DNA from 4 places in the Streptomyces sp. SS1-1 genome. Region 3 is predicted to be linked to each of the others. Evidence: riboswitches for the same ligand, from Rfam matches in the RefSeq annotation. Region 3 holds a riboswitch; each other region holds the start of a gene.
The links. Region 3 has a riboswitch for cobalamin ahead of F8R89_RS10800 (prenyltransferase/squalene oxidase repeat-containing protein). Riboswitches for the same ligand answer to the same signal wherever they lie in the genome.
Positions count from the first base shown of each region.

Region 1: another riboswitch for cobalamin. It lies ahead of F8R89_RS08410 (cobalamin biosynthesis protein); the one in region 3 lies ahead of F8R89_RS10800 (prenyltransferase/squalene oxidase repeat-containing protein).
Region 2: another riboswitch for cobalamin. It lies ahead of F8R89_RS23465 (ribonucleoside-diphosphate reductase subunit alpha); the one in region 3 lies ahead of F8R89_RS10800 (prenyltransferase/squalene oxidase repeat-containing protein).
Region 4: another riboswitch for cobalamin. It lies ahead of F8R89_RS28630 (hypothetical protein); the one in region 3 lies ahead of F8R89_RS10800 (prenyltransferase/squalene oxidase repeat-containing protein).

Region 1 is NZ_WBXN01000004.1:1,581,296-1,588,423, reverse strand. It holds gene cobN (cobaltochelatase subunit CobN) at 1-1,900, opposite strand, end outside; gene F8R89_RS08415 (cobyric acid synthase) at 1,897-3,405, opposite strand; gene F8R89_RS08410 (cobalamin biosynthesis protein) at 3,402-4,361, opposite strand; cobalamin riboswitch at 4,468-4,620, opposite strand; gene F8R89_RS08405 (hypothetical protein) at 4,716-4,937, opposite strand; gene F8R89_RS08400 (inorganic phosphate transporter) at 4,975-6,210, opposite strand; gene F8R89_RS08395 (lysozyme) at 6,387-7,128, opposite strand, start outside.
Region 2 is NZ_WBXN01000004.1:4,786,822-4,793,949, forward strand. It holds gene F8R89_RS23465 (ribonucleoside-diphosphate reductase subunit alpha) at 1-1,941, opposite strand, end outside; cobalamin riboswitch at 2,065-2,197, opposite strand; gene F8R89_RS23470 (GNAT family N-acetyltransferase) at 2,243-2,749, opposite strand; gene mctP (monocarboxylate uptake permease MctP) at 2,823-4,451, opposite strand; gene F8R89_RS23480 (DUF3311 domain-containing protein) at 4,448-4,711, opposite strand; gene F8R89_RS23485 (GntR family transcriptional regulator) at 4,860-5,624, opposite strand; gene F8R89_RS23490 (extracellular solute-binding protein) at 5,982-7,128, shown strand, end outside.
Region 3 is NZ_WBXN01000004.1:2,106,234-2,113,361, forward strand. It holds gene fxsT (FxSxx-COOH system tetratricopeptide repeat protein) at 1-2,368, shown strand, start outside; cobalamin riboswitch at 2,537-2,699, shown strand; gene F8R89_RS10800 (prenyltransferase/squalene oxidase repeat-containing protein) at 2,817-4,028, shown strand; gene F8R89_RS10805 (SCO2322 family protein) at 4,025-4,678, shown strand; gene F8R89_RS10810 (energy-coupling factor transporter transmembrane component T) at 4,678-5,883, shown strand; gene F8R89_RS10815 (ABC transporter ATP-binding protein) at 5,880-7,128, shown strand, end outside.
Region 4 is NZ_WBXN01000004.1:5,954,259-5,961,386, reverse strand. It holds gene F8R89_RS28645 (gamma-glutamyltransferase family protein) at 1-223, opposite strand, end outside; gene F8R89_RS28640 (NADP-dependent oxidoreductase) at 350-1,294, opposite strand; gene F8R89_RS28635 (MarR family winged helix-turn-helix transcriptional regulator) at 1,418-1,921, shown strand; gene F8R89_RS28630 (hypothetical protein) at 1,972-2,388, opposite strand; cobalamin riboswitch at 2,446-2,625, opposite strand; gene F8R89_RS28625 (methylmalonyl-CoA mutase family protein) at 2,767-4,569, shown strand; gene scpA (methylmalonyl-CoA mutase) at 4,569-6,743, shown strand; gene meaB (methylmalonyl Co-A mutase-associated GTPase MeaB) at 6,740-7,128, shown strand, end outside.

The DNA of each region.
Region 1 (7,128 bases), 520 kb from region 3:
GCATGACGAACTCGTCGAACGCCTCGTCGTCCGGCTGCTCGTCGACGTGCAGGTCGTGGTGGAGCTCGGCCGCCTTCACCAGCGTCCAGATCTGCGCGCGCACCGCCGGGGCCTTGGCCGGGTCCAGGTCGGAGACGAGCGCGTACTCGTCCAGCAGCTGCTCCAGCTTGGCCAGGTCGCCGTAGGTGTCGGCGCGGGCCATCGGCGGCACCAGGTGGTCGACGACGGTGGCGTGGCCGCGCCGCTTGGCCTGGGTGCCCTCGCCGGGGTCGTTCACGATGAACGGGTACACGAGCGGGAGTTCGCCGAGGACGGCGTCCGGGGCGCAGCCCCGGCTCAGCCCGAGGCCCTTGCCGGGCAGCCACTCCATGGTGCCGTGCTTGCCCATGTGCACGATCGCGTCGGCGCCGAAACTGTTCTCCAGCCAGCGGTAGGCCGCCAGATAGTGGTGCGAGGGCGGCATGTCGGGGTCGTGGTAGATCGCGATGGGGTTCTCGCCGAAGCCGCGCGGCGGCTGGATCATCACCACGACGTTCCCGAACCGCAGCGACGCCAGCACGATGTCGTCGCCGTCGACGTACAGCGAGCCCGGCGGCTCGCCCCACGCGTCCAGCATGGCCTGCCTGAGGTCCGCGTCCAGCGTGTCGAACCAGGTCGTGTAGTCGGCGAGCGGCACCCGCGCGGGCGCCGAGGCCAGCTGCTCCTCGGTCAGCCACTCCACGTCGTGGCCGCCGGCCTCGATGAGCCGGTGGATCAACTCGTCGCCGTTGTCGGGGTATTCGGTGAGCGCGTAGCCGGCCTCGGACAGCGCGTCGAGCACGCGGACCGCCGAGGCGGGCGTGTCCAGGCCGACCGCGTTGCCGACCCGGGAGTGCTTGGTCGGGTAGGCGGTGAAGACCAGCGCCAGCTTCTTGTCGGCGTTCGGCGTGTGCCGCAGCCGGGCGTGCCGGACGGCGATCCCGGCGACCCGCGCCGCCCGCTCCGGGTCGGCCACGTACACCGGCACGTCGTCCGGGCCCTGCTCCTTGAACGAGAACGGCACGGTGACCAGGCGCCCGTCGAACTCGGGGATCGCCACCTGCATCGCCGCGTCCATCGGGGACAGGGCCGCGTCGGACTCCTCCCAGACGGCCCGCGAGGACGTCAGGCACAGCCCCTGCAGGACGGGCACGTCCAGCTCGGCCAGCCTGCCGACGTCCCACGCCTCCTCGTCGCCGCCCGCGGACGCCTGCGAGGCGTGCGTGCCGCCCGCCGCGAGGACGGTCGCGACCAGGGCGTCGGCCCGGCCCAGGATCTCGTACAGCCCGGCGTCCGCGCCGCGCAGCGAACCGCAGTACACGGGCAGCGCGTTGGCGCCCCGGGCCTCGATCGCGTCGCACAGCGTGTCCACGAACGCGGTGTTGCCGCTGAGGTGATGGGCCCGGTAGAAAAGCACGCCCACCGTCGGCCGGCCGTCCACCCACGCACGGGAGCCGTGCACGCCGTACTCCGGCATCGGGCGCGGCTCCACGAAGCCCTCGCCCGTCAGCAGCACGGTGTCCGACAGGAACCGGGCCAGTTCGGTGAGGTTGGCGGGGCCGCCCGCCACCAGGTACTTCAGCGCCTCCGCGACCACGCCGGCCGGCACCGACGACTCGGCCATCAGCTCCGCGTCCGGCACGGACTCGCCGCCCAGCAGCACCGTCGGCACCCCCGACGCCTTCAGCGCGGCGAGCCCGTCCTCCCAGGCCCGCTTCCCGCCCAGCAGCCGTACGACGGCGATGTCGGCGCCCTCGATCAGCGCGGGCAGCTCGGACGCGACGTCCAGGCGGGTCGGGTTGCCGATCCGGTACGCGGCCTCGCCGGCGCGTGCCGCCAGCAGGTCCGTGTCGGCGGTCGACAACAACAACACTGTGCTCATGCGGGCGCTCCCGGGGGGATGAAGGGCAGTCCTCGCGGCGCGCCCGACTCGATGAGCCGCCACAGCGCGTCCGTGTCCGCGTGCTGTTCGATGAGGTCGCCGAGCCGGTCGAGTTGCTCCTCCCGCAGCGCGGCGAACGAGGTGCCGGGCGCCGGTACGAAGCGGCGGCCCGCGGCGGCCGCCACCTCCCGCAGGAAGGCGCGCCGGAAGGCGTCCGACTCCAGCGAGCCGTGCCAGTGGGTGCCCCAGGTCTGGCCGACCCGGCAGCCGTCCAGGAAGGGTTCACCCGCCAGGACCTCGGCGACCCCGTGATGGATCTCGTAGCCCTCGACCCGCTCGCCGAGCGCCTCACCGCACGGCCGGGTCAGGGTCTTCTCGCGGGCGAACCGCACCCGCACGGGCAGCAGGCCGAGGCCGTCGACATGACCGGCGCGGCTCTCGACGTCGTCCTCGATGTGCTCGCCGAGGACCTGGAAGCCGCCGCAGATCCCGAGGACCGGACGGCCCTCGGCGGCCCGCCGCACCAGGGCCTGTGCCAGCCCCCGCTCGCGCAGCCAGCGCAGCGCCTTCACGGTGCCGCGGGTGCCGGGCACCACCACCAGATCGGCGTCGGCCAGCTCCTCCGGCCGGTCCACGAACCGCACGACGACGCCCGGTTCGGCGGCGAGCGCGTCGACGTCCGTGAAGTTGGACATCAGCGGCACCGCGCACACGGCGACGCGCAGCACGTCCTCGCCGGCCGGGGCGGCCACCTCGGACTCGCGCACCGCCCCGCGCAGCGACACCCGCAGGCCGTCCTCCTCGTCGATGCCGAGACCGTGCCGGAACGGCAGCACGCCGTACGTCCGCCGCCCGGTGAGGCCGTGCAGCATGTCCAGGCCGGGTTCGAGGAGCGAGACGTCGCCGCGGAACTTGTTCACGAGGAACCCGGCGACCAGCTCCTGGTCCTCGCGCGCCAGCAGCGCCACCGTCCCGAAGAACGAGGCGAAGACTCCGCCCCGGTCGATGTCGCCCACGACCAGCACCGGCAGCCGGGCACCGCGCGCGATCCCCATGTTCACGATGTCCGTGCGCCGCAGGTTGATCTCGGCGGGCGAACCGGCGCCCTCGCAGATCACCGCGTCGTACGAGGCCCGTAGTTCGGCGAGGGAGTCCAGCACGGTGCCGAGCAACCGCTCCTGCCGTCCGCCGTGGTAGCCGCGCGCGCTCAGCTCGCCGACCGGCCGGCCCAGCAGCACCACCTGGCTGCTGCGGTCCCCGCCCGGCTTCAGCAGGACGGGGTTCATGTGCGCGGTCGGCTCGATCCGGCACGCCTGCGCCTGCATGGCCTGCGCCCGCCCGATCTCCGCGCCCTCGCGGGTGACGAACGAGTTCAGCGACATGTTCTGCGCCTTGAACGGCGCGACCTTCACGCCCTGCCGGACCAGCCAGCGGCAGATCCCGGCGGTGACGACGCTCTTGCCCGCGTCGGAGGTCGTACCGGCGACGAGCAGCCCGCCCTTCACGCGGCACGTCCCCGCGCCGCGCGCCGCCCGAGCAGGAGCCGCGCCCCGGCGCACACCCCGAGGGCGAGCACGCCGACCCGCTGCGACAGCCGCACGGCCCGCTCGATGTCGGCGACCTCGACGGCCCGTCCGGCAGCCCCGTTGAGCACGGGCCGGTGCTCCACCCGCCCGCCGTACGACAGCGTCCCGCCGAGCCGCACCCCGAGCGCGCCCGCGAACGACGCCTCCACGGGGCCCGCGTTGGGGCTGGGATGCCGGTGCGCGTCCGCCCGCCACGCCCGTACGGCCCCCTGGGGGTCGCCCCCGGCGACGGCGGCCAGTACGGCGGTCAGCCGGGCCCCCGGCCAGCCGGCGACGTCGTCGAGACGGGCCGAAGCCCAGCCGTAGCGGCGGTACTTGGGGGAGCGGTGCCCGACCATCGCGTCGAGCGTGTTGACGGCCCGGAACCCCGCGAGGCCCGGCACCCCGGCGACGGCCCCCCATACGAGGGCGCCGACCACGGCGTCCGAGGTGTTCTCCGCGACGGACTCCACGACGGCCCGCGCGATCCCGTCGGCGTCCAGCGCCTGCGGGTCCCGGCCGCACAGATGCGGCAGCCGCGCCCGCGCGGCCTCCACGTCCCCGGACTCCAGGGCACGTCCGATCGCCCGGGCCTCCCGGGCCAGCGAGGTGCCGCCGACGACGGCCCAGGTGACGGCGCCGGTCAGGGCGACGGAGGCGGCGGGGGAGGGGCGCACGGCGCGTGCGCCGAGCGCGGCGGCCGCCACGGCGCCACCGGCGCACACGGCGGTGTGGAGCACACCCCAGGCGCGGTGGTCGCGCCACAACACCCGTTCCACGGCGCCCGCGGCACGTCCGAACGCGGCGACCGGATGCCCACGGCGTGGATCGCCGAGCAGCAGGTCACCGAGGAGTCCGGCGGCGGCGCCGTACGCGAAGACGCGTTCGGCACGCATGGGGTTCAGCCGGTGGTGGCGTCGGACAGGGGTCCGGTACTGCTACTGCGTGACGATCGGCAGGCGAGCATCGCGTGATGTCCTCACTCAGGGTGTCCACGCCCTGGTTCGACGAGACCGGCGGCGAGAGTTCCTGGCTCCCGGGGGTCACTACCCCGGTGACAGTGGCGGGACCGCGCCGGATTCGCACCGGCTTCCTCTTCTGCCGCCGTACATGGCCTGGGAAGTCCACCACGGGTCGCGACGGCCGTCAACTTGCCTGTGACCTGCGACGGGAGAGTGTGCGCAGGCCCACACACACCGAAGGTGCGCGACGGTGTCCCGTCACGCACCTCAGGAGTCACGCGTCGTACGTCAGGCCACGATGAGGTAGATGCCGTACGCCACGGCCGCCGTGCACGCCGCGAAGCACGCGTAGGCGCCGGTGACCGCGAGCGCCGCCGAGTCGCCCTGCGCGACCGCCCGTTCGCGGCGCGAGAGGCCCGCGATGCCGAGGGTGAACAGGGCCACCAGGACCACCGTGACGACGAGACTGACACCGAAGACGGAGCCGAGGGCCGCCCAGTCGATCTTCATGCTGCTTCCTTGTGTTGCCGGGAGGGGTGACCGGGGGTCAGACCGCGGCCCTGGTGGGCTCGGGTCCGGGGGCCGGTGCCGGGAGGGTGACGGAGAGGTCGTCGGTCACCGTGCCCGTGGGAGGCGGGGTCACGACGGCGATGGCGGTGGTGACCACACCGGCGGGCTCGTCCTCGTCGCCGGTGACGTTGGTGTGGTCGACGACCTCGCGGCGGGAGATCCGCCAGATCGCGAAGCTGGAGGCGATCAGGAAGACCGCGACGGCGGCGGTGCCCCAGGTGCCGAGGCCCGTCACGTACTCGGCGAGCGCCGCGACCAGCGCGGCGGCCGGCAGGGTCAGGGCCCAGGCGACGAACATCCGGGTGGCCGTGGACCAGCGGACCACACCGCCCTTGCGGCCGAGACCGGCGCCCATCACGGAACCGGACACGGAGTGCGTGGTGGACAGGGAGAAGCCGAGGTGGGAGGAGGCCAGGATGACCGTCGCGGCGCTGGTCTGGGCGGCGAAGCCCTGCTGCGGCTGGAGGTCGGTGAGGCCCTTGCCCATGGTGCGGATGATCCGCCAGCCGCCGAGGTAGGTGCCGAGCGCGATGGCCAGGCCGGCGGAGAGGATGACCCAGGTGGGCGGGTCCGAGGCGGGGGCGAGGGCGCCGCCCGCGATCAGGGCGAGGGTGATGATGCCCATGGTCTTCTGGGCGTCGTTGGTGCCGTGGGCGAGGGAGACGAGGCCCGCGGAGGCGATCTGGCCGGCGCGGTAGCCCTTCTTCGCGGCCTCGCCGTCCGCCTTCTTGCCGAGGGTGTACGTGAGCCGCGTGGCCAGCAGGGCCGCGACGCCCGCGACGATCGGGGCGGCGAGGGCCGGGAGCAGGACCTTCGTGACGAGCACGTCGCCGTGGACGGCGCCGACGCCGGCCGAGGCGATGGTGGCGCCGATCAGGCCGCCCATCAGGGCGTGCGACGAGCTGGAGGGCAGGCCCACCAGCCAGGTGACGAGGTTCCAGAGGATCGCGCCGACCAGGGCGGCGAAGATGACCTCGGGACGGATGCCGGTCTCGTCGACGAGACCCTTGGAGATCGTGTTGGCGACCTCCACCGAGAGGAAAGCGCCTACAAGGTTGAGCACGGCGGACATGGCCACCGCGACCTTGGGCTTGAGCGCACCGGTCGAGATGGTCGTGGCCATCGCGTTGGCGGTGTCGTGAAAACCGTTCGTGAAATCGAACGCGAGCGCGGTTACCACCACGATCGCGAGGATCAGCGAGAAGTTTTCCATTTACCCAGGCAATCGTTCGAGGTCATTGGCTCGATGAACGTAGGAAACCTGAGTGAACGGAAGGTGAACTGGGGCGGGCCGCGCGGTGTCCGGCAGGGAGGGTTTCCCCTATGAACGGAAGGCCCCCGTCCGCGGTGCCCGGGCGGGGCCGGGGCGCGGCCGGGGCGCGGCGCGGTTCAGCCGCCGCGGGCGAACGACCTGAGCTGGGTCAGGGACCCGTTGAAGAGATTCTGGTCACCCGGCAGGCCGCCGCCGTTGTCGTACTGCCAGAGGGTCCAGGCGCGCCATCCGGACGGCAACGTTCCGGGGTCCGGGACATCGTAGCGGGCCACCCAGAGCGGGTGGTCGGCGAAGGCGCGGGAGGCGCCGGTGCAGGTGTTCCACCAGTGGGCGGTGGTGTAGATCACCGGGCGGCGGCCGGTCAGCCGGCGCACCTCGTCGCTGAACGCCCCGATCCAGGCGGTCATCGCCGCCTTGGGCAGCCCGTAGCACTTGTGCGAGCCGTACGGGTTGTACTCGATGTCGAGCGCGGGCGGCAGGGTCCAGCCGTCCGGCCGCCAGCCGCCGCCGTTGCGTACGAAGAACGCCGCCTGCGCACGGCCCGAGGACCGGTCGGGCAGGGCGAAGTGGTAGGCGCCGCGCACCAGGCCGGCGGCGCGGGCGCCGTCGTACTGCCGGGCGTAGTAGGGGTTGCGGTAGGTGTGCGACTCGGTCGCCTTGACGTAGACGAACCGCGCGCCCCGCGCCCGGCTGTCCGCCCAGTCGACGTCCTTCTGGTGCGACGAGACGTCATGACCTCGGGGCTTTCCGGCGGCGGCGGCGGCAGCGGGCGGGGCCGGTGCTCCTGAGACGGGGACGGCGACGGCGGTGGCGGTGAGCGCGAGCACGGCCGCGCAGGACACGGCGAGTCGGGACGGT
Region 2 (7,128 bases), 2.7 Mb from region 3:
CACCAGGTAGGAGTTGACCTGGAGGAACTCGCCGGACAGCGTCTCGCGCTTGAACAGGTTGGAGACCTGCGGCTCGATGCACTCGTAGACACCGGCGATGGACGCGATCGTGGCGGTGGGCGCGATCGCCAGCAGCAGCGAGTTGCGCAGCCCGGTCGTGGCGATCCGCTCGCGCAGCGCGGCCCAGCGCTCGGGCCAGGCCGGCTCGACGTCGTAGTGGTCGGGGTGCAGCACACCCCGCGCGGTCCGCGTCCTCTCCCAGGCCGGCACCGGGCCCTCGCGCTCGGCGAGGCCGGCGGACGCCTCGTACGCGGCGAGCATGATCCGCTCGGCGATCCGGGTGGACAGCGCCTTGGCCTCGGCGGAGTCGAAGGGCAGCCGCAGCTGGAAGAAGACGTCCTGCAGGCCCATCGCGCCCAGGCCCACCGGACGCCACCGGGCGTTGGAACGGCCGGCCTGCTCGGTCGGGTAGAAGTTGATGTCCACGACCCGGTCGAGGAACGTGACGGCCGTGCGGACCGTCTCGTCCAGGCGCTCCCAGTCGATGTCGCCGTCCCGCACGAACGCGCCCAGGTTGACCGAGCCCAGGTTGCAGACCGCCGTCTCCCCGTCGTCCGTGACCTCCAGGATCTCGGTGCACAGGTTGGAGGAGTGCACGACGTGGCCGGGCAGGGCGGTCTGGTTGGCGGTGCGGTTGGCGGCGTCCTTGAAGGTCATCCAGCCGTTGCCGGTCTGCGCGAGGGTGCGCATCATGCGGCCGTACAGCTCCCGGGCCGGGAGGGTCTTGCGGGCCAGCCCCTCGCGCTCCGCCGCGCGGTAGGCGGCGTCGAACTCCTCGCCCCACAGGTCGACCAGTTCGGGCACGTCGGCGGGGGAGAACAGGCTCCACGTCCCGTCGGCCTCGACCCGGCGCATGAACTCGTCCGGCACCCAGTGCGCGAGGTTCAGATTGTGCGTACGGCGGGCGTCCTCACCGGTGTTGTCCCGCAGCTCCAGGAACTCCTCGATGTCGGAGTGCCAGGTCTCCAGGTAGACCGCGGCGGCGCCCTTGCGCCGGCCGCCCTGGTTCACGGCCGCCACGGAGGCGTCCAGTGTCTTCAGGAACGGCACGATGCCGTTGGAGTGCCCGTTGGTGCCCCGGATCAGCGAACCCCGGGCGCGGACGCGGGAGTACGACAGACCGATGCCGCCCGCGTGCTTGGAGAGGCGCGCGACCTGGTGGTACCGGTCGTAGATCGAGTCCAGTTCGTCCTTGGGGGAGTCCAGGAGGTAGCAGGACGACATCTGGGGGTGCCGGGTGCCGGAGTTGAAGAGCGTGGGGGAGGACGGCAGGTACTCCAGGCGGCTCATCAGCCGGTAGAGCGCGGCGACCTCGTCCACCGCCCCCGCGCTGTCGTCCGCGGCGAGACCGGCGGCGACCCGCAGCAGGAAGTGCTGGGGCGTCTCGATGACCTTGCGGGTGTGCGGGTGCCGCAGCAGATAGCGGCTGTGCAGGGTGCGCAGCCCGAAGTAGCCGAACCGGTCGTCGGCGGCGGGGTCGACGAGCGCGTCGAGCCGGGCGGCGTGCGTGCGGGCGAACGCGGCGGTCCGGTCGGCGATCAGGCCCTCGCGGTGGCCGGTCGCGACGGACCCGGTGAAGGTCGTGACGCCCTGCGAGGCCGCCTCGGCGGCGATGGAGAGGGTGAGCAGCCGCGCGGCCAGCCTGCTGTACGCGGGGTCCTCGGAGATGAGCCCGGCCGCCGCCTCGGTGGCGAGCTCGCGCAACTCCGTCTCGTCGGCCCGGGCGGACCGGCCGCGCAGCGCGGCGGCGGCGACCCGGCCGGGGTCGGCGTCGGGGAGGTCGGCGGTCAGCTCGGTCAGGGTCCGCAGCAGCGCGGCACCGGGACCGTCGTTCTCCGGTTGGGCCGCCGCTGAGGCCGGTTCGGCTGGCGCGATCGTCACGTGAGGCTCTCCCTCGCTCGGCACAGGGCCTTGCGGAGGGCAGGGGGCAGCTCACGAGCGCACGGGGCGTCGCGTCCACCGGCCCATTCCACGAGGCCCGGACGTCGGAGCGCACCGGCCGGGTGGCCGGGACGCACTGTCGGCAGGTCCTCGGACTGACGAAGCGCATGAGACATGCACAAGTACACCGTTGCGGGACAGTTCCGGATTCGCACCGGATTCCCCTGCGGCGACAGCGAGCATGAGCATACATCTTGTGCTCGCCTGCCGCGCCACCCCTAGATGTTGTGGCGTACTGGTGTCAGAGCGTCAACTCGTAGGTCACGAGCGTGAGGTCGAGGAGCTCCGGCAGCGGGTTCCAGTCCCGCTCCCGCGTACGGACGAAGCCCAGCCGCTCGTAGAGGCGGTGGGCGCTGTGCATGGTGGGCTGGGAGGAGAGGACCACGCGCACACAGCCCGCCGTGGCGCGGGCGCGGTCGACGCAGGCGCGCACGAGCGCCTCGCCGGCGCCCCGGCCCCGGGCCGCGCGGTCGACGGCGAGCATACGGATCTCCGCCTCGCCGGGGCCCGCCAGATCGGCCATCGGGCCGCCCTCGGGGACGAAGGTCACACCGCCGAGGAGGCGGCCGTGCTCGACGGCCACGAGCACCTGCGCGGCCGCCGCGCGCTTGGCCACGTCCTTCAGCTCGCCGAGGTAGGCGTCGTCCTCGCCGAAGTCGAGGAAGCCGTCCTGGAGGTAGGCCTGTGCGGTGATCTCGCCCAGAGGGCCGTACTCGCCGGGGTCCGCCGGCCGGATCACGATGTCCATACCGCCGAGTGTGCCGTACGCACGCAGCGGCGGGCCGCCGGATCTCTCCGACGGCCCGCCGCTCACGGGTGGTTCAGTGGGACGAGCCCGCCGTGGCCGGCGGCAGTTCCACCTGGACGCCGGGGTCGCCCGCGTCCGCCGTGTAGTCCTCCGGCTTCGTCTCGTCGACGCCGTCCGGGGCCTTCGCGGCCTTCAGGACGAACGTCAGGACGACGGTGACCAGCACGTTGAGCACGAACGCCGTCAGACCGATGTAGCCGATCTCACCGATGCCCGGGATCTCCTTGGAGGAGCCGCCGAAGTGCTTCTGCGCCGGGGTCGCCACCCCGTACGCGGCGAGCGTGCCGTAGACCATGCCGACCGCCCAGCCGGCCAGCAGGGCCCAGCGGTGGAACCAGCGGGTGAACAGGCCGCCGACCAGGGCCGGGAAGGTCTGCAGGATCCAGATTCCGCCCAGCAGCTGGAAGTTGATGGCGACCGTCTTGTCCATGGTGAGGACGAAGACCAGCGCGCCCACCTTCACCAGCAGCGACACCAGCTTGGAGACCTTGGTCTCCTGGGCGGGCGTGGCGTCCGGCTTGATGAAGTCCTTGTAGATGTTGCGGGTGAACAGGTTCGCCGCCGCGATGGACATGATCGCCGCCGGCACCAGCGCGCCGATGCCGATGGCCGCGAAGGCCACGCCCGCGAACCAGGCCGGGAACATGTCCTCGAACAGCTGCGGGATCGCCAGCTGCCCGTTCTGCACCTTGATCCCGGCCGCGATCGCCATGAAGCCCAGCAGGGCCAGCAGGCCCAGCATCAGGGAGTACAGCGGCAGGATCGTGGTGTTGCGCCGGATCACCTCACGGCTGCGCGAGGACAGCGTCGCGGTGATCGAGTGCGGGTACATGAACAGCGCGAGCGCGGAGCCCAGCGCCAGCGTGGCGTACGTCCACTGGGTCGCGTCGCCCGGGGTGAGCGCCCCGCGCGGGGCACCCGTCTTCGGGTTCGGCTCCGCGAAGGCGTCGCCCGCCTTGGCGAAGATCTCGTCGAAGCCGCCGAGCTTGATCGGGATGTAGATGATCGCCACCGCGATGACGATGTAGATCAGCGTGTCCTTCACGAAGGCGATCAGCGCGGGGGCGCGCAGTCCCGACGAGTAGGTGTACGCCGCCAGCACGCCGAAGGCGATGAGCAGCGGCAGGTCCTTGACGAACCAGTTGGTGCTCTCGCCGCCGCCGACGCCCATCACGTCCAGGACGGCCTGGATGCCGACCAGCTGGAGCGCGATGTAGGGCATCGTCGCCAGGATGCCGGTGACCGCCACGGCCAGCGACAGGCTCTTGGAGCCGAACCGTCCGCGCACGAAGTCCGAGGTCGTCACATAGCCGTGCTTGTGCGACACCGACCACAGCCGCGGCAGGAACGTGAAGATCAGCGGGTAGACCAGGATGGTGTACGGCACCGCGAAGAAGCCCGCCGCGCCGGCCGCGTAGATCGCCGCCGGGACCGCCACGAAGGTGTACGCGGTGTACAGGTCGCCGCCGAGCAGGAACCAGGTCACCCAGGTGCCGAACGACCGGCCGCCCAGGCCCCATTCGTCGAGGCTGTGCTCGTTGTCGGCCTTGCGCCAGCGCGCGGCCAGGAACCCCATGACCGTGACGGCCAGGAAGAAGAAGATGAAGACGCCGAGCGCGACGCCGTTCACGCCGTCGTTCATTCCGCCGCACCGCCCTTCCGCGGGGCGCGGGCGCGCTGGTCACGCTGCCACAGCTTGTACGCCGTCATGGTCAGCAGCGTCGAGAGCAGCACCCACAGCATCTGGTACCAGTAGAAGAAGGGGATGCCGATGAACTCCGGGTCGGTCTTGGCGTACGAACCCACCCACAGCATCGCCACGAAGGGCGCGGCCAGGCAGAGGCCGATGACCACCCGGGTCGGCGTCACCACGCCTCTGTTCACTTCTGGGGCATCTGACATCTGACGGCTCCGTCCCCTTGTTGATCGCCTGTGAAATGCCCGGGCAATCTAGGTGACGGCGCGACCGCAGCGGAAGGCCTCGGTCACGGTTCGGATGTGGAGGAATCGTGTACGCGCCACAGGGCGGCTGAGCAGCGGCGTTGACGCCTCAGTCCTGCGGCCGCTTCAGTCGCGCGACGAACTTGTACCGGTCGCCGCGGTAGACCGAGCGCACCCACTCCACCGGCTGTCCGGTGCGGTCCAGGGAGTGCCGGGACAGCATGAGCATCGGCAGGCCCACGTCGGTGCCGAGCAGGCCGGCCTCGCGGGGGGTGGCCAGGGAGGTCTCGATGGTCTCCTCGGCCTCGGCGAGGTGCACGTCGTAGACCTCGGCGAGGGCGGTGTACAGCGAGGTGTACTTGACCAGCGACCGGCGCAGGGCGGGGAAGCGCTTGGCCGACAGATGCGTGGTCTCGATGGCCATCGGCTCGCCGTTCGCCATGCGCAGCCGCTCGATGCGCAGCACCCGGCCGCCGGCCGTGATGTCGAGCAGGCCGGCCAGGCGGTCGTCGGCGGTGATGTACCCGATGTCCAGCAACTGGGAGGTCGGCTCCAGGCCCTGGGCGCGCATGTCCTCGGTGTACGAGGTGAGTTGCAGCGCCTGCGACACCTTCGGCTTGGCGACGAACGTGCCCTTGCCCTGGATGCGCTCCAGCCGGCCCTCGACGACGAGTTCCTGCAGGGCCTGGCGCACGGTCGTGCGCGAGGTGTCGAACTCGGCGGCGAGCGTGCGCTCGGGCGGCACCGGGGTGCCGGGCGCCTGGGTCTCCGTCATGTCGAGGAGGTGCTTCTTCAGGCGGTAGTACTTGGGCACGCGGGCGGTACGGACGGGGACGCCGCTCTCGTTCTCCGCACTGCTGACGTCGGTGCTCATGCTCCGCCTTCCCGGCTCCGGCTGCGGCTCACATCGTGGCACGCGCGCGTGGGGCCTGTCCCCGTACGCTCCGTGATCTGTTCTGTATACCGTCGCCGCGCCGTTTGGTCTAGTCCACAGAATGCAGTGGTATAGCGACTGATGGCGGCTGTGAATCGCCTTTTCGAGGGTTTCTTACTTAAAGGTTCCTGCATATGTAGGTCGCATAACGGCTGGTCGGAGCGTATTCCACCACCCTTGACACCCCTTCTGGTCTGGTCCAAGCTCCGGGTACTGGTCTACACCATTGGTCCAGGTCCCGGCCCATCGCTAGTGCGGGGAGGCAGGGGGGTTTGTGGCATCCCTGAGGAGGGTGGCGTGAAGCGCAGGCTGATATCCGCGATCGGTGTCGCGGGCATGATGATCTCCCTGGCGGCGTGCGGGGGCGACAACGGCGACGGCGACGGAAAGGCCGGGGCGGACGGCTACGCGGGCCAGACGCTGACGGTGTGGGTGATGGACGGTTCCTCGCCCGACCAGTGGCAGAAGGACGTCGCCGCGGCGTTCGAGAAGAAGACCAAGGCCAAGGTCAAGTTCGAGATCCAGCAGTGGAACGGCATCCAGCAGAAGCTGACCACCGCGCTCTCCGAGGACAACCCGCCGGACGTCTTCGAGATCGGCAACACCCAGACCCCGGCGTACGCCAAGACCGGCGGCCTCGCCGACCTGGCGGACCTCAAGAACGAGATCGGCGGCGAGTGGACGGCGTCCCTCAACGAGTCCTCGATCTTCGAGGGCAAGCAGTACGCGGCGCCCTGGTACTTCGCCAACCGCGTCGTGCTCTACAACAAGAAGATCTGGGCCGACGCCGGCATCAAGGACACGCCCAAGACCCGCGACGAGTTCTACGCCGACCTCAAGCAGATCGGCGAGAAGACCGACGCCGAGCCGATCTACCTGCCCGGCCAGAACTGGTACCACTTCGTCGGCCTCACCATCGGTGAGGGCGTCCAGCTCGTGAAGGAGCAGGACGGCAAGTACGTCTCCAACCTCGCCGACCCCAAGGTCGCCGCCGCGATGGAGACCTACAAGAAGTTCCAGGCCCTGTCCAAGGCCCCCAAGGACAAGGACGAGGCCACCCCGCAGCAGGGCGAGGTCTTCGGCAAGGGCAACGTCGGCGCCTTCATCGGCATGGGCTGGGAGGCCGGCATCGCCACCAAGGCGAACCCGAAGATCGAGAAGGAGATCGGCTACTTCACCATCCCCGGTGCCACGGCCGACAAGCCCGAGGGCGTCTTCCTCGGCGGCTCCAACCTCGCGGTCGCCGCGGGCAGCAAGAAGCAGGAGCTGGCCAAGGAGTTCCTGAAGATCGCCCTGTCCGACACCTACGAGGGCGAGCTCGCCAAGCTCAACGGCGTCATCCCCAACAAGGAGTCGCTGCAGAGCAACCTCAAGGGCAACGTGGTCGCCGAGGCCGCCGCGCCGGCCGCCGCGGGCGGTGGCACCACGCCGCTGATCCCCGAGT
Region 3 (7,128 bases):
GCTCGCCCTGGAGTTCGCCCACCGTTACAAGGGCGACTACGACGTCGTCTGGCACATCCAGGCGGACCAGCGGAACCTCGCCGTCGAGCAGTACGCCCAGCTGGCCGGCCCGCTCGGCGTCGGCGAGCGCAAGAACCCGACGGCCACGGCGACCGTCGTCAAGGAGGCGCTCGGCCTGGGCCGGCCCTACAGCCGCTGGCTGCTGATCCTCGACAACGTCGAGCATGTGAGCGACCTGTCCGACCTGCTGGTGAGCGGCAAGTCCGGTCACATCCTGGTCACCAGCCAGCGGGCCGAGGGCTGGGAGCGGTACGCCGAGATCACCGACGTCGGCGTGTTCGAACGCGAGGAGAGCGTGGCGCACCTCAAGCGCAGGCTCACCGAGTGCAGCACCGAGGAGGCCGACGAAGTGGCGGCGGCCCTCGGCGACCTGCCGCTCGCGGTGGAGCACGCGGCCGCCGTGCTCAGGGAGACGGGTCTGCAGACCCAGGAGTACGTCAAGCTCCTGGAACGCCAGCCGGCGGTCGACGCGCAGGGCCCGAGCCCCGAGGACCGGCTGCTCGACGTCTCCAAGACGTGGCGCGTGGCGATCGAGCAGCTCTACGAGAGCTTCCCGCCGGCCGTGCAACTCCTGAAGCTGGCGGCTTGGTTCAGCCCCGGGCCCATCTCCCTCGATCTCCTGCAGAGCACCCAGATCGCCCAGGCCCTGTCGGGCCGGGCATCTGAAGGCTTCCGGCCGCGCCCCTTGGACGGCACGGAGATGATCGCGCGGGCCTTCCAGGAGCTGAGCCGCCTCTCGCTGGCCACGGTGGACCGCAAGTCCCGCAGTCTCCAGGTGCACCGGCTGGTGCAGATGTCGGTGCGTTCCAACATGACGGAGGAGGAGCAGGAGACCATGCGGGACGCCGTGTTCCGCACGCTGGTGGCCGCCCGCCCCGAACAGGACGACCCCGAGGACCACAACACCTGGGAGCGCTACCGCATCATCTGGCCGCACCTCGGAACCAAGTGGGCCCTGACGACACCGGACTACGGCATCCGCAAGCTGATCGTCGACCGCGTGCGCCAGCTGCGCCGCCGCGGCGAGCTCAAGCAGGCCTACGAACTCAGCACGCGGGTCCACGAGGGATGGGTGGAGCACAGCGGCGAAGAGGATCGATGGGTGCTGCACATGGGCTTCCAGATCGGCAACGTCCTCCGCGCACAGGGCCGTTATCAGGAAGCCCTGGACATGGACATGGACGTCCTGCGCCGCCAGGAGGCGGTCCTGGACAGCCCGGACGACCTCCACATCCTCATGACCTCGGGCGGTGTGGCCGCCGACCTGCGGGGGCTGGGCCGCTACAGCGAGGCCGCGGAACGCGACCGCCGGAACTACGAGCGGCTCTTCGAACTGTTCGGTGAGGACCACCCGCGCAGCCTCGTGGCGGCCAACAACTACGCCGTCTGCCTGCGGGTGCTGGGGCAGTACGCGGACGCCCTGCGGCTGGACCGCAAGACGATGGAGATGCGGAAGAAGATCCTCGGTTCCGAGCACGCGTACACCCGGGAATCGACGATCAGCCACGCCCGCGATCTCCTGGACTGCGGTGACTACGCGGGCGCGGAGCACCAGTTGCGGCGTACCTACCAGAGCTGTCTCGACAACCGGCAGTTCGGGCCGTCCTCCCCCACCACGGTCAACGCCGGCAAGGCCCTGGCGGGCGCGCTGCGCCGGCTGGGGCGGGCGCAGGAGGCGGAGGAGCTGACCCGTGCGGTGCTCGCCGCCCTCCCCGCCGAGGAGGGGTCGGCGTCACCCAACCGGCTGCTGCTCCAGCTGGGGCTGGCCGGCGCGCTGGGCGCCCAGGGCCGTACCGAGGAGGCCCTCGAACTGGCCCGCCGGGTCCTGGACGACTGCCGTCGCTTCTTCCACGACCAGCACCCCTACACCGCGGCCTGCTACGCGAACCTGGCCGTGCTCCTCTGCTCGGCGAACGAGGCGGCCTCCTCCCTGGCGCACGCCGAGCAGGCGGCGCGGGCCTTCGCCGAGATCTTCGACGACGACCACCCGTTCACCCTGATGTGCGGGATGAACGTGGCCAACGCCCAGGCGGCGCTGGGTCAGCGGGAGATCGCCCGCGCGACCTACGAGTCGGTGCTGGACCGGATCCGTGATGTCCTCGACGACGACCAGCACCCCGCTCCCCTGGTCTGCGCCGCCAACCTCGCGGTGGTGCTGAACGAGCTGGGGGAGACCGAGGCCGCCGAGCGACTGCGCGAGGAGGTGCTGGGCGCCCTCACCGCCCGGCTCGGCGCCGACCATCCCCGCGCCCTGGCGCTGCGCGAGTGGAGGCGATCGGGCTGGGAGTTCGACCCCGAGCCGATCTGAGGCGCAGTGTGATCGGATTCTCGATCCCCCCGGCCGCGGTGCCGGGATCGGGACGTGCCGCGCAGGTCCCACACCCGTGAGGCCGAGGTGGTGACCACCCGGCCGACGGCCGTGCGCGGGGCCGAGGCCGACCGGGCACCCCCCAGCCACCTCACCACCCCGCCCTACCCCCGGGTACAGTGTCCCGGTCGTCATCACTCACCCGTTCAGGGGAAAGCCGGTGCAATTCCGGCGCTGACCCGCAACCGTGATCCGGTCCCCGCGTCCCGCCCCCCGTGGCGGGCGAGTCCGAGGCCGGTGAGCCGGACCGCCCTGGACGGACGTGACCGGCTCACGTGTCCCGGCAGCCTGCCGGAGCACGGCACCGTCGAGGTATACGGAGCCGAGCCGCCCGGGGGGGTCCTCCCGTGCTGTCCGGCTCCCCACAGGGAGAGGGCACCCGCCGATCATGAACGTCCGCCGCAGCGCAGCGGCCCTGGCCGCCACCGTCGTGCTCGGCGCGGCCGCGCCCGCCATGGCCGCCGACTCACCGTCCCCGTCGCCGTCGGCGTCCCTCCCCGAGGGGCTGTACGGCACCACCGACCCGACGTACGACGGGGTCTGGCGCCAGTCCCTCGCGCTGCTCGCCCAGCACACCGCGAAGGTGCGGCCCGCCGCGTCCGCCGTGGACTGGCTGACCGGGCAGCAGTGCGCGAACGGGGCGTTCGCCGCCTACCGCGCCGACACCGCCAAGGCGTGCGACGCCAAGGTGATGGTCGACAGCAACAGCACCGCCGCCGCCGTGCAGGCCCTGACGGCCCTCGGCGGTCACGACGACGTCACCGGCAAGGCCGTCACCTGGCTGAAGTCCGTGCAGAACAAGGACGGCGGCTGGGGCTACACCCCGGGCGGCGCCAGCGACACCAACTCGACGTCGGTCGTCGTCGGCGCGCTGGCCGCCGCCGGCGAGAAGCCGGCCGAGGTGACCAGGGACGGCAAGTCGCCGTACGACGCCCTGCTCTCCCTCGCGCTGCCCTGCGAGGGCGACGACGCGGGCGCGTTCGCCTACCAGCCGGACAAGAAGGGCAGGCTGGCCGCCAACGCCGACGCCACCGCGGCCGGGGTGATCGGCGCGCTCGGCAAGGGGCTCGTCACGAGCGCCGGCGAGAAGGCCGACGCCACCTGCGCGAAGGCCGGCTCCCCCGAGCAGGCCGCCGCCAACGGCGCCGCCTATCTGACGCGGGTCCTCGCGAAGGACGGGCACCTGGTCTCCGCTCTGCCCGGCGCCGACGACCAGCCGGACTACGGCAACACGGCCGACGCGGTCGTCGCGCTCGCCGCGCAGGGCGGGGCCGGGGCCGCCGCGAAGCCCCTGAAGTGGCTGGAGGGCAACGCCGCCGCGTGGGCCGCGCAGAACGGCCCCGCCGCCTACGCCCAGCTGATCTTCGCCGCGCACGCCACCGGCACCGACCCGCGCGCCTTCGGCGGCACCGACCTGGTCGCGAAGCTGAACGCGACCGGCCCGGCCCCGCAGAAGGCGGCCGCGAAGAGCGCGGACACCCAGGAGGACAAGGACGACGACAGCCCGTTCGGCGTCTGGTGGTACATCGGTGTCTTCCTCGTCGTCGGCGTCGGCATCGGCTTCCTGCTGAGCCACCGCACCAAGGGCGGGCGGGCGTGATCCGGCGCGCCCTCGCGGTCCTGCTGGCCGCGCTGGTCCTCACGGCCGGCGCGGCCCAGGCCGCCCAGGCCGCCGGGTACCGCTACTGGTCGTTCTGGGACCGTGACGGCGACTCCTGGTCGTACGCCACCCTCGGCCCCTCGCTGTCCCGCCCCGACGACGGCGATGTCCAGGGGTTCCGCTTCGCCGTGAGCGAGGACTCGAAGGACGCCACGCGGCCCCGGGGCGCGGCCGAGTTCTCGGTGATCTGCGCCCGTACGCCCGCGCGGGACGGCAAGAAGCGCGTCGCGCTCGTCCTGGACTTCGGTACGGCCGCCGACGCCCCGTCGGGCGAGCGGCCGCCTGCCCGGCGCACCGTCTGCGCGCGGGTCGACCCGGACGCCACGACCGCGGACGCCCTGGCGGCCGTCGCCGGTCCGCTGCGGTACGACTCCAACGCCCTGCTGTGCGCGATCGACGGCTACCCGCGCAAGGGCTGCGGGGAGCAGGTCGCGCAGGGCGAGAAGCCGGCGGGCACCGGGAGCACGGCGGCCACCGAGCCGGACGACGACCCGGAGGGCGGTGCGTCGGTCGGTCTCGTCGCCGGTGTGGCGGCGGTCGTGGTCCTCGCGAGCGCGGCCGTCTGGCAGGCACGACGGCGGCGCGGCTGATGGCAGGGGGGCGCGGCGGTACGCGGAGCGGGGGTGGCCCGGAGGGGGCGGTCGCCCCCTCCCCGGCCGTGCCCGACGCTGGGCGGGCCGTTCGCGACCCCCTGCACCCCGGCGCCTGGTGGGTGTGGGCGCTGGCGCTGGGCACCGCGGCGACCCGCACCACCAATCCGCTGCTGCTCGCCCTGCTCACCGCGACGTCCGCCTATGTGGTGGCGAGCTGCCGCCCGGACGCCCCCTGGGCCCGTTCCTACGGCGCCTTCGTCAAGCTCGCCCTCGCCGTCCTCGTGATCCGGCTGTTCTTCGCGGTGGCCCTCGGCTCCCCCATCCCCGGCACCCATGTGCTCGTCACCCTGCCCGAGGTGGCCCTGCCCGACTGGGCGCAGGGCATCCGGCTGGGCGGCCGGGTCACCGCCGAGACCCTGGTCAGGGCCCTGTACGAGGGTCTGAAGCTGGCCACGCTGCTCATCTGCGTGGGCGCGGCGAACTCCCTCGCCAACCCGGCGCGGCTGCTGAAGTCCCTGCCGGGCGCCCTGTACGAGATGGGGGTCGCGGTGGTCGTGGCCCTGACGTACGCCCCTCATCTGATCGCCGACATGCAGCGTCTGCGGGCCGCCCGGCGGCTGCGCGGGCGGCCCGACCGGGGGCTGCGCGGCCTGGTCCAGGTCGGGTTGCCGGTGCTGGAGGGCGCGCTGGAGCGTTCGGTCGCGCTGGCCGCCGCGATGGACGCGCGCGGCTACGGCCGCACCGCCGACGTCCCCGTCCGGGTGCGGCGTACGACCGCCGCGCTCACCCTGGGCGGGCTGCTCGGCGTGTGCGCGGGCACGTACGGGCTGCTGACCGCGGCGGGCGGCACCTACGGGCTGCCGGTGCTGCTGGCCGGTCTGGCGGCGGCGCTGGCGGGGCTGCGGCTGGGCGGGCGCCGCTCCCCGCGCACCCGGTACCGGCCCGACCGCTGGGGGCCGCGCGCCTGGCTGGTCGCCGGGTCCGGCGCGGCCGTCGCCGCTCTGCTGACCCTGGCGGCGAGCCGTGAGCCGGGGGCCCTGAACCCGGGTGTGGTGCCGCTGGTGGCGCCCGCCCTTCCGCTGTGGCCGGCGGCGGCCGTCCTGATCGGGCTGCTCCCGGCGTTCGTCAGCCCCGCACCGAGGAAGCCCGCACCGAGGAAGCCGGCGCCGCGCGGTGCCGCCGCCCGCGAGGAGTCGTCGTGATCCGCTTCGAGAACGTCTCCGTGACCTACGACGGGGCCGCCGCGCCCACCGTGGACGGCGTGGACCTCGTGGTGCCCGAGGGGGAGCTGGTGCTGCTCGTCGGGCCGTCGGGGGTGGGCAAGTCGACCGTGCTGAACGCGGTCAGCGGGCTCGTGCCGCACTTCACGGGCGGCACCCTGCGCGGCCGGGTCACGGTGGCCGGCCGGGACACCCGCACCCACAAGCCGCGTGAACTCGCCGACGTGGTGGGCACGGTGGGCCAGGACCCGCTCTCGCACTTCGTGACCGACACCGTCGAGGAGGAGCTGGCCTACGGCATGGAGTCGCTGGGGCTGGCCCCGGACGTGATGCGGCGCCGGGTCGAGGAGACGCTGGACCTGCTGGGCCTGGCCGATCTGCGCGACCGGTCCATCGCCACCCTATCCGGCGGGCAGCGCCAGCGCGTGGCGATCGGCTCGGTCCTCACCCCGCATCCGAGGGTGCTGGTCCTGGACGAGCCGACGTCGGCGCTGGACCCGGCCGCCGCCGAGGAGGTTCTGGCCGTTCTGCAGCGGCTGGTCCACGACCTCGGTACGACGGTCCTGATGGCCGAGCACCGCCTGGAACGCGTCGTGCAGTACGCGGACCGGGTCGTCCTGCTCCCGGCGCCGGGCGAACCGCCTGTCCTCGGCGACCCGGCGGAGATCATGGCGATGTCCCCGGTGTTCCCGCCGGTGGTGGCGCTGGGCCGGCTGGCGGGCTGGTCCCCGCTGCCGCTGACGGTCCGGGACGCCCGGCGCCGGGCGGCGGACCTGCGGCAGCGCCTCGGCGACCACGACGTCCTGCCCGCACCCGCGCGCTCCGAGCTGCCCGCCCCGCCGCCGGTCCGTCCCCCGGCCCGCCGCTGGTTCGGCCGCTCCCGCGCCACGGCCGAGGCGGCCCCCGCGTCCCCGTACGCGGCCGAGGTGCGGGCGCTCGCGGTGACCCGGGACGGGGTGCGGGCGCTGCGGCGGGTGGACCTGACGGTCTCCCCCGGCGAGACGGTCGCCCTCATGGGCCGCAACGGCGCCGGGAAGTCCACCCTGCTCAACGCCCTCGTGGGCCTGGTGACGCCGTCCTCCGGGTCCGTGCTGACCGGCGGGTCCGTGCCGCACCGCACCGCGCCCCGCGACCTCGTCCGCCGCGTCGGCCTCGTCCCGCAGGAGCCCCGCGACCTGCTGTACGCCGACACGGTCGCCGGCGAGTGCGCGGCGGCGGACGCCGACG
Region 4 (7,128 bases), 3.8 Mb from region 3:
GCACCCGCACCTCGCCGCCCGCCGGGGCGAGGAGGATGGGCACCTCGCCGGCCGGCCCGTTCAGGTGCGGTTCGACGACGTGCAGGACGAACGCGCCCGCCACGGCGGCGTCGTAGGCGTTGCCGCCGCGCTCCAGGACCGCCATCGCGGACTGCGAGGCCAGCCAGTGGGTGGAGGACACCATGCCGAAGGTGCCCTGGAGGGTGGGACGGGTGGTGAACATGGCCGGGCGTCACCTCGCGGTCGGGCGGACGGGTCCGTCCGATCTTCCGTGACCACCTGTTCGATGTTCAACCGTCCATGGGGGCGTGGTGCGAGGGTGCCGTGAAGGTGTGGAGGCCGGCCGGCGTCACGCGGTGGAGGTGACGACGACGACCTTGCCGTGCACCGCGCCCTCGGCGGCCCGTGCGTGCAGGTTCGGCAGCCCGGCCAGCGGCACCCGCTCGGCGACGTCCACGCGCAGCTCGCCTCGGTCGATCATCCCGGCCAGGCGCTCCAGCTGTCCGGTGTCGCTGCGGACGAACAGGTCGACGCCCCGCACACCGCGCTCCTCGTCGCCCGGTGCGGGCATCCACACGGTGGTGTTGACGAGGGCCCCGCCGGGGCGGACCAGGGTGACCAGCGCCGCCAGGTCGGCCGGTTCGACCGGGGCGAGGTTGAGCGCGAGGTCGACCGGTTCCGTCACCGCCGAGGTGACGCCGGTGATGGTGTGGTCGACGATCTCGTCGGCGCCCGCGGAGGCGACCGCCTCGGCGCTGCGCGGGCCGGCCGTGGCGATGACGTGGGCGCCGGCGTTCTTCGCCAGCTGTACCGCGTAGCCGCCGACGGCGCCGCCCGCCCCGTTGATCAGGACGCGTTGCCCGGCCGTCAGCCCGCCGTGGTCGAACAGGGCCTGGTACGCGGTGAGGCCCACGACCGGAAGGGCGGCGGCGTCCGCCAGGGGGACGCTCTTCGGTGCCGGCGCGAGGACGTCCGCCGGTGCGAGGACGTACTCGGCGGCGGCTCCGGCGCCGTCCATCGGCAGGAAGCCGACGACCTCGTCGCCGACCGTGAGGCCGTCCACCCCCTCGCCCAGCGCGTCGACCGTGCCGGCGACGTCGATGCCGGGGGTGTGGGGCAGCTCCACCGGGATGGGGCCGCGCATGAAGCCGGCGCGGATGTTGGCGTCGACGGGGTTGAAGGAGGTCGCGGCGACGCGGACGCGGGCCTGGCCGGGGCCGGGGACGGGCTGCTCCACGTCCTCGTGGCGCAGGACGCCGGGCTCGCCGTACTCGTGGAAACGCACTGCCTTCATCACGGTTCTCACCTTCGTCGTGATCTTCGATCGTGAAGGTTGCTTCGAATTCGAAGTAACTGGCGTCGACGCTACACCTGCTTCGAATTCGAAGCAAGTGAGGGTGAGCAGTAGACTCCGGCCATGCCTGATTCGCCGCCGTCACTCGACCCCGTGCAGCTCGGCACCTACTTCGACCTCATCGAGGTGACCAGCCTGCTGCGGCACGCTGTCGAGCAGCAGTTGCGGGAGAGCGGCGGGCTCAGTTACGTGCAGTTCCAGCTGCTGGCCCGGCTCGGGGACGCGCCCACGGGCAGTCACCGCATGACCGACCTGGCCGACGGCGTCGTCTACAGCCGCAGCGGCCTGACGTACCAGGTGGGTCTGCTGGAGAGGGAGGGCCTGGTCGTCCGCGCCCCCTCACCGGACGACGAGCGCAGCATCACCGTGACCCTCACCGACGCCGGGCGCGAGCTGCTCGCGAAGGTGCTGCCGGGGCACATCGAGGTGGTCAGCGGGCTGCTGTTCGCGCCGCTCTCGGCCGACGACGTCAGGACGCTCGCCGGCCTGCTGCGGCCGGTGCGCGACCACATGCGGGCGACCCCGCCCCGCTCGGCCGCTTCACGCCGCCGCAAGAGCGAGGCCTGAACCCGTACCCGCAGGGGCGGGCCTGAGCCCTCCACGCGGCGCGCGGACGGTCAGCCCTTTCCGGAGGCGCGGGACGAGGGCGGCGGGAAGGCGTGGAGGCCGAGGATCTCGGGGCAGGGGGCGACGCCGGGGCCGCCCGCCCGGACCCAGGCGATGACGTCCTCGGTGGCGTCGGGGTCGTTGACGAGGCCGAGCCAGACCGGGCGGGCGCCCGCCGCCCGTGCCGCGGCGGAGGGCTGGACGACGACCACATTGGCGTGGTCGCAGACGTCGAGGCAGTCGGAGACACGCACCGGAACGCTCTCCCTCAGCCGGGCGGTCTGGCGCTCGTGGTCGACACCGGTCACCTTCGGGCTGCCGCAGCAGCAGTCCCGGCAGAGCACGACCCGGCAGGGCGCGGCCGGGGGACGCCGGTCCGCGGGCGGCGGCTCGGACGACGGCTGGGGCGGGGGCGGGAGCACGGGCATGGCTGCCTTCGGGTCGGGGCTCGTACGCGGAGCCGGCCTGTGGACGTCCTCCCCGCCCGGGGGCGCGGAGGTGCCGGCAGGTCTTCGGACTCGGGTTCGTCCCGGCGGGGCGCCTTCCCGGTCTCCCAGTGGCGTGCCTGCCCCGCCCGTCCCCCTCACCGCTGCGCGTCAGTTCCGGATTCGCACCGGATTCCCTGGCCCCGGAGAAGGGGCGCGACCAGCTCGGCGAGGCTATCAAGTCGGGGTGCGCGGACGCCCGTTCGGCGTGCTCGAGCGGGCCTCGCAAGGGCGCGGAGACGCAGGTCACAATCTGGAAGAGGGCAAGGTCACAGCCGTGCCCCCTGCTGCTCCTTTGGCGATCTGACCTAGCATCCGAGCATGACGGTCCTGCCTGACGACGGGCTCTCGCTGGCCGCCGAGTTCCCTGACGCAACCCATGAGCAGTGGCGACACCTGGTGGAAGGTGTGCTGCGCAAGGCGGGCAAGGATGTGTCGGGTACGGCTGCCGAGGACGCCCTGTCCACCGCACTCGAGGACGGGATGCGCTCCCGCCCCCTGTACACCGCGCGTGACGCCGCGCCCGACCCCGGCTTGCCCGGCTTCGCCCCGTTCGTCCGGGGCGGTCGCCCCGAGGGCAACACGGCCGGCGGCTGGGACGTACGGCAGCGGCACACCACGGCCGCGGACGGCGTGGTGCTGGCGGACCTGGAGAACGGCGTCACCTCGCTCTGGCTGGTCCTCGGCGAGGCCGGCATCCCGGTCTCCTCCCTCCGCGGCGCCCTCGACGGCGTCTACCTCGACCTCGCCCCGGTCGTCCTGGACGCGGGCGCCGACACGGAGGCCGCCGCGCACGCCCTGCTCGCCCTGTACGACGAGCGTGGCGTCGCGAAGGACGCGGCGCGCGGCAACCTCGGCGCCGACCCGCTCGGCCACGAGGCCCGCACCGGCACGTCCCTGCCGTTCGCGCCGGCCGCCGCGCTGGCCCGGCGGTGCGCCGAGGAGTACCCCGGGCTCAGGGCCCTGACCGTGGACGCGCTGCCGTACCACGAGGCCGGCGGCTCGGCCGCGCAGGAGCTCGGCGCCTCCCTGGCGACCGGTGTGGCGTATCTGCGGGAGCTGACCGAGGCCGGGCTGACGGTCGAACAGGCCGCCGCGCAGCTGGAGTTCCGCTACGCGGCCACCGCCGACCAGTTCCTCACCATCGCCAAGCTGCGGGCGGCGCGCCGCCTGTGGGCCCGGGTGACCGAGGTGTCCGGGGCGACCTCCGCCCAGGTGCAGCACGCCGTCACCTCGCCGGTGATGATGACGCGCCGCGACCCGTGGGTGAACATGCTGCGCACCACGGTCGCCACGCTCGCGGCCGGTGTCGGCGGCGCCGACTCGGTGACGGTGCTGCCCTTCGACCACGCGCTGGGCCTGCCCGACGCGTTCGCGCGGCGCATCGCCCGCAACACCTCGACCATCCTCATCGAGGAGTCCCACCTGGCCCGGGTCATCGACCCGGCGGGCGGCTCCTGGTACGTGGAGCGGCTCACGGACGAACTGGCCCACGCGGGCTGGGAGTTCTTCCAGCGGATCGAGCGGGCGGGCGGCCAGGCCGCCGCCCTGCGCTCGGGGCGGCTGGGCGACGACCTCGCCGCCACCTGGGAGGCCCGCACCGGAAAGCTGGCCAAGCGCCGCGAACCGGTCACCGGCGTCAGCGAGTTCCCGAACCTCGCCGAGCAGCCCGTGGTGCGCGAGCCCGCGCCCGAGCCGCCGTCCGGGGGCCTGCCGCGCGTGCGGCGCGACGAGACGTACGAGGCGCTGCGCGCCCGCTCCGACGCGCACCTCGCGGCGACCGGCGCCCGGCCCCGGATCTACCTGGCCGCGCTCGGCCCGGCCGCCGCCCACACCGCGCGGCTGACCTTCGCCTCCAACCTCTTCCAGGCCGGCGGCATCGAGCCCGTCACCGAGGGCACCTTCGAGGAGAGCGGCGCCACCGAGGCGTGCCTGTGCTCCAGCGACGCCGTGTACGAGGAGCAGGCCGCCGAGGTCGCCGGACGGCTGAAGGCGGCCGGTGCCGCGCACGTGTTCCTCGCCGGGCGGCCCGGGGACCACCCCGGCGTCGACGGCCATGTCTTCGCGGGCTGTGACGCCGTCGCCGTCCTGTCCGCCACCCTCGACCGCATGGGAGTGTCCTGATGGGAATCCCCGACTTCACCGGGATCGAACTGGGGACCCCGGCCGCGGCGGGCGGCTCCGACGAGTGGCGTACGGCCGTCAAGCAGGCCACCGGCGGGGACGATCCGTCGTGGGAGACGCCGGAGGGCATCGCGGTCAAGCCGCTGTACACCGGGCGTGACCTGGAGGGCCTGGACTTCCTGGGCACCTACCCGGGTGTGGCGCCGTATCTGCGCGGCCCGTACCCGACGATGTACGTCAACCAGCCCTGGACGATCCGCCAGTACGCGGGCTTCTCCACCGCCGAGGAGTCCAACGCGTTCTACCGGCGCAATCTGGCGGCCGGCCAGAAGGGCCTGTCGGTCGCCTTCGACCTGCCGACGCACCGCGGCTACGACAGCGACCACCCTCGGGTGACCGGCGACGTCGGCATGGCGGGCGTGGCGATCGACTCGATCTACGACATGCGGCAGCTGTTCGACGGGATCCCGCTGGACAAGATGACGGTGTCGATGACGATGAACGGCGCGGTGCTGCCCGTGCTCGCGCTGTACATCGTGGCGGCGGAGGAGCAGGGCGTACCGCCCGAGAAGCTGGCCGGGACCATTCAGAACGACATTCTGAAGGAGTTCATGGTCCGCAACACCTACATCTATCCGCCGAAGCCGTCGATGCGGATCATCTCCGACATCTTCGCGTACACCTCGCAGCGGATGCCCCGCTACAACTCGATCTCCATCTCCGGCTACCACATTCAGGAGGCCGGGGCGACGGCCGACCTGGAGCTGGCGTACACGCTCGCGGACGGCGTCGAGTACATCCGGGCCGGACGGGAAGCGGGCCTGGACGTCGACGCGTTCGCGCCCCGGCTGTCGTTCTTCTGGGCGATCGGCATGAACTTCTTCATGGAGGTCGCCAAGCTGCGCGCCGCGCGCCTGCTGTGGGCGAAGCTGGTGAAGCAGTTCGACCCGAAGAACTCCAAGTCGCTGTCGCTGCGCACCCATTCGCAGACGTCGGGCTGGTCGCTGACCGCGCAGGACGTGTTCAACAACGTCACGCGCACCTGTGTCGAGGCGATGGCGGCGACGCAGGGGCACACGCAGTCGCTGCACACCAACGCGCTCGACGAGGCGCTGGCCCTGCCGACCGACTTCTCGGCGCGCATCGCCCGCAACACCCAGCTGCTGCTCCAGCAGGAGTCGGGCACCACCCGGGTCATCGACCCGTGGGGCGGCAGCGCCTACGTGGAGAAGCTGACGTACGACCTCGCGCGCCGCGCCTGGCAGCACATCCAGGAGGTCGAGGCGGCCGGCGGCATGGCCAAGGCGATCGACGCCGGCATCCCCAAGCTGCGCATCGAGGAGGCGGCGGCCCGCACCCAGGCGCGCATCGACTCCGGGCGCCAGCCGGTCATCGGCGTCAACAAGTACCGCGTCGACAGCGACGAGCAGATCGACGTGCTGAAGGTCGACAACTCCTCGGTGCGCGCGCAGCAGATCGCCAAGCTGCGGCGGCTGCGCGAGGAGCGTGACGAGACGGCCTGCCGGGACGCGCTGGACGCGCTCACCCGGGCCGCCGACGGCGAGGGCAACCTGCTGGAGCTGGCCGTGGACGCGGCCCGCGCGAAGGCCACCGTCGGCGAGATCTCCGACGCCCTGGAGAAGGTGTACGGGCGGCACGCGAGCCAGATCCGTACCATCACCGGCGTGTACCGCAACGAAGCCGGGGAGTCGCCCGCCGTGGACCGCACCCGCACCCTCGTGTCCGACTTCGAGGAGGCCGAGGGCCGCCGCCCGCGCATCCTGGTCGCGAAGATGGGCCAGGACGGCCACGACCGCGGCCAGAAGGTCATCGCGACGGCGTTCGCCGACCTCGGTTTCGACGTCGACGTCGGCCCGCTGTTCCAGACGCCCGCCGAGGTGGCCCGGCAGGCCGTCGAGGCGGACGTGCACATCGTCGGGGTGTCGTCGCTGGCGGCCGGGCATCTCACCCTCGTCCCGGCCCTCAAGGAGGCGCTGGCCGAGGAGGGCCGCGAGGACATCATGATCGTGGTCGGCGGGGTCATCCCGCCGCAGGACGTCGCGACGCTGCTCGAGATGGGCGCGGCGGCGGTCTTCCCGCCCGGCACGGTCATCCCGGACGCGGCGTACGACCTGGTGCGGCGGCTGGCGGACGGACTCGGGCACGAGCTGTGATCGATGTCGACGCGTATGTGAAGGGCGTGCTCGACGGGAAGCGGGCGATCGTCGCACGCGCCATCACCCTCGTCGAGTCGACGCGGCCGCAGCACCGGGTGCTGGCGCAGCGGCTGCTGACCGAGCTGCTGCCGCACAGCGGGCGGGCGCGGCGGATCGGGGTCAGCGGGGTGCCGGGCGTCGGCAAGTCCACGTTCATCGACGCGTTCGGGACGATGCTGACGGGTCTCGGGCACCGGGTGGCGGTGCTGGCGGTCGATCCGTCGTCCAGCAGGACGGGCGGGTCGATCCTGGGCGACAAGACGCGGATGGAGCGGCTGGCGGTCGATCCGGCGGCGTTCATCCGCCCCTCCCCCACGGCCGGGACGCTCGGCGGGGTCGCCAA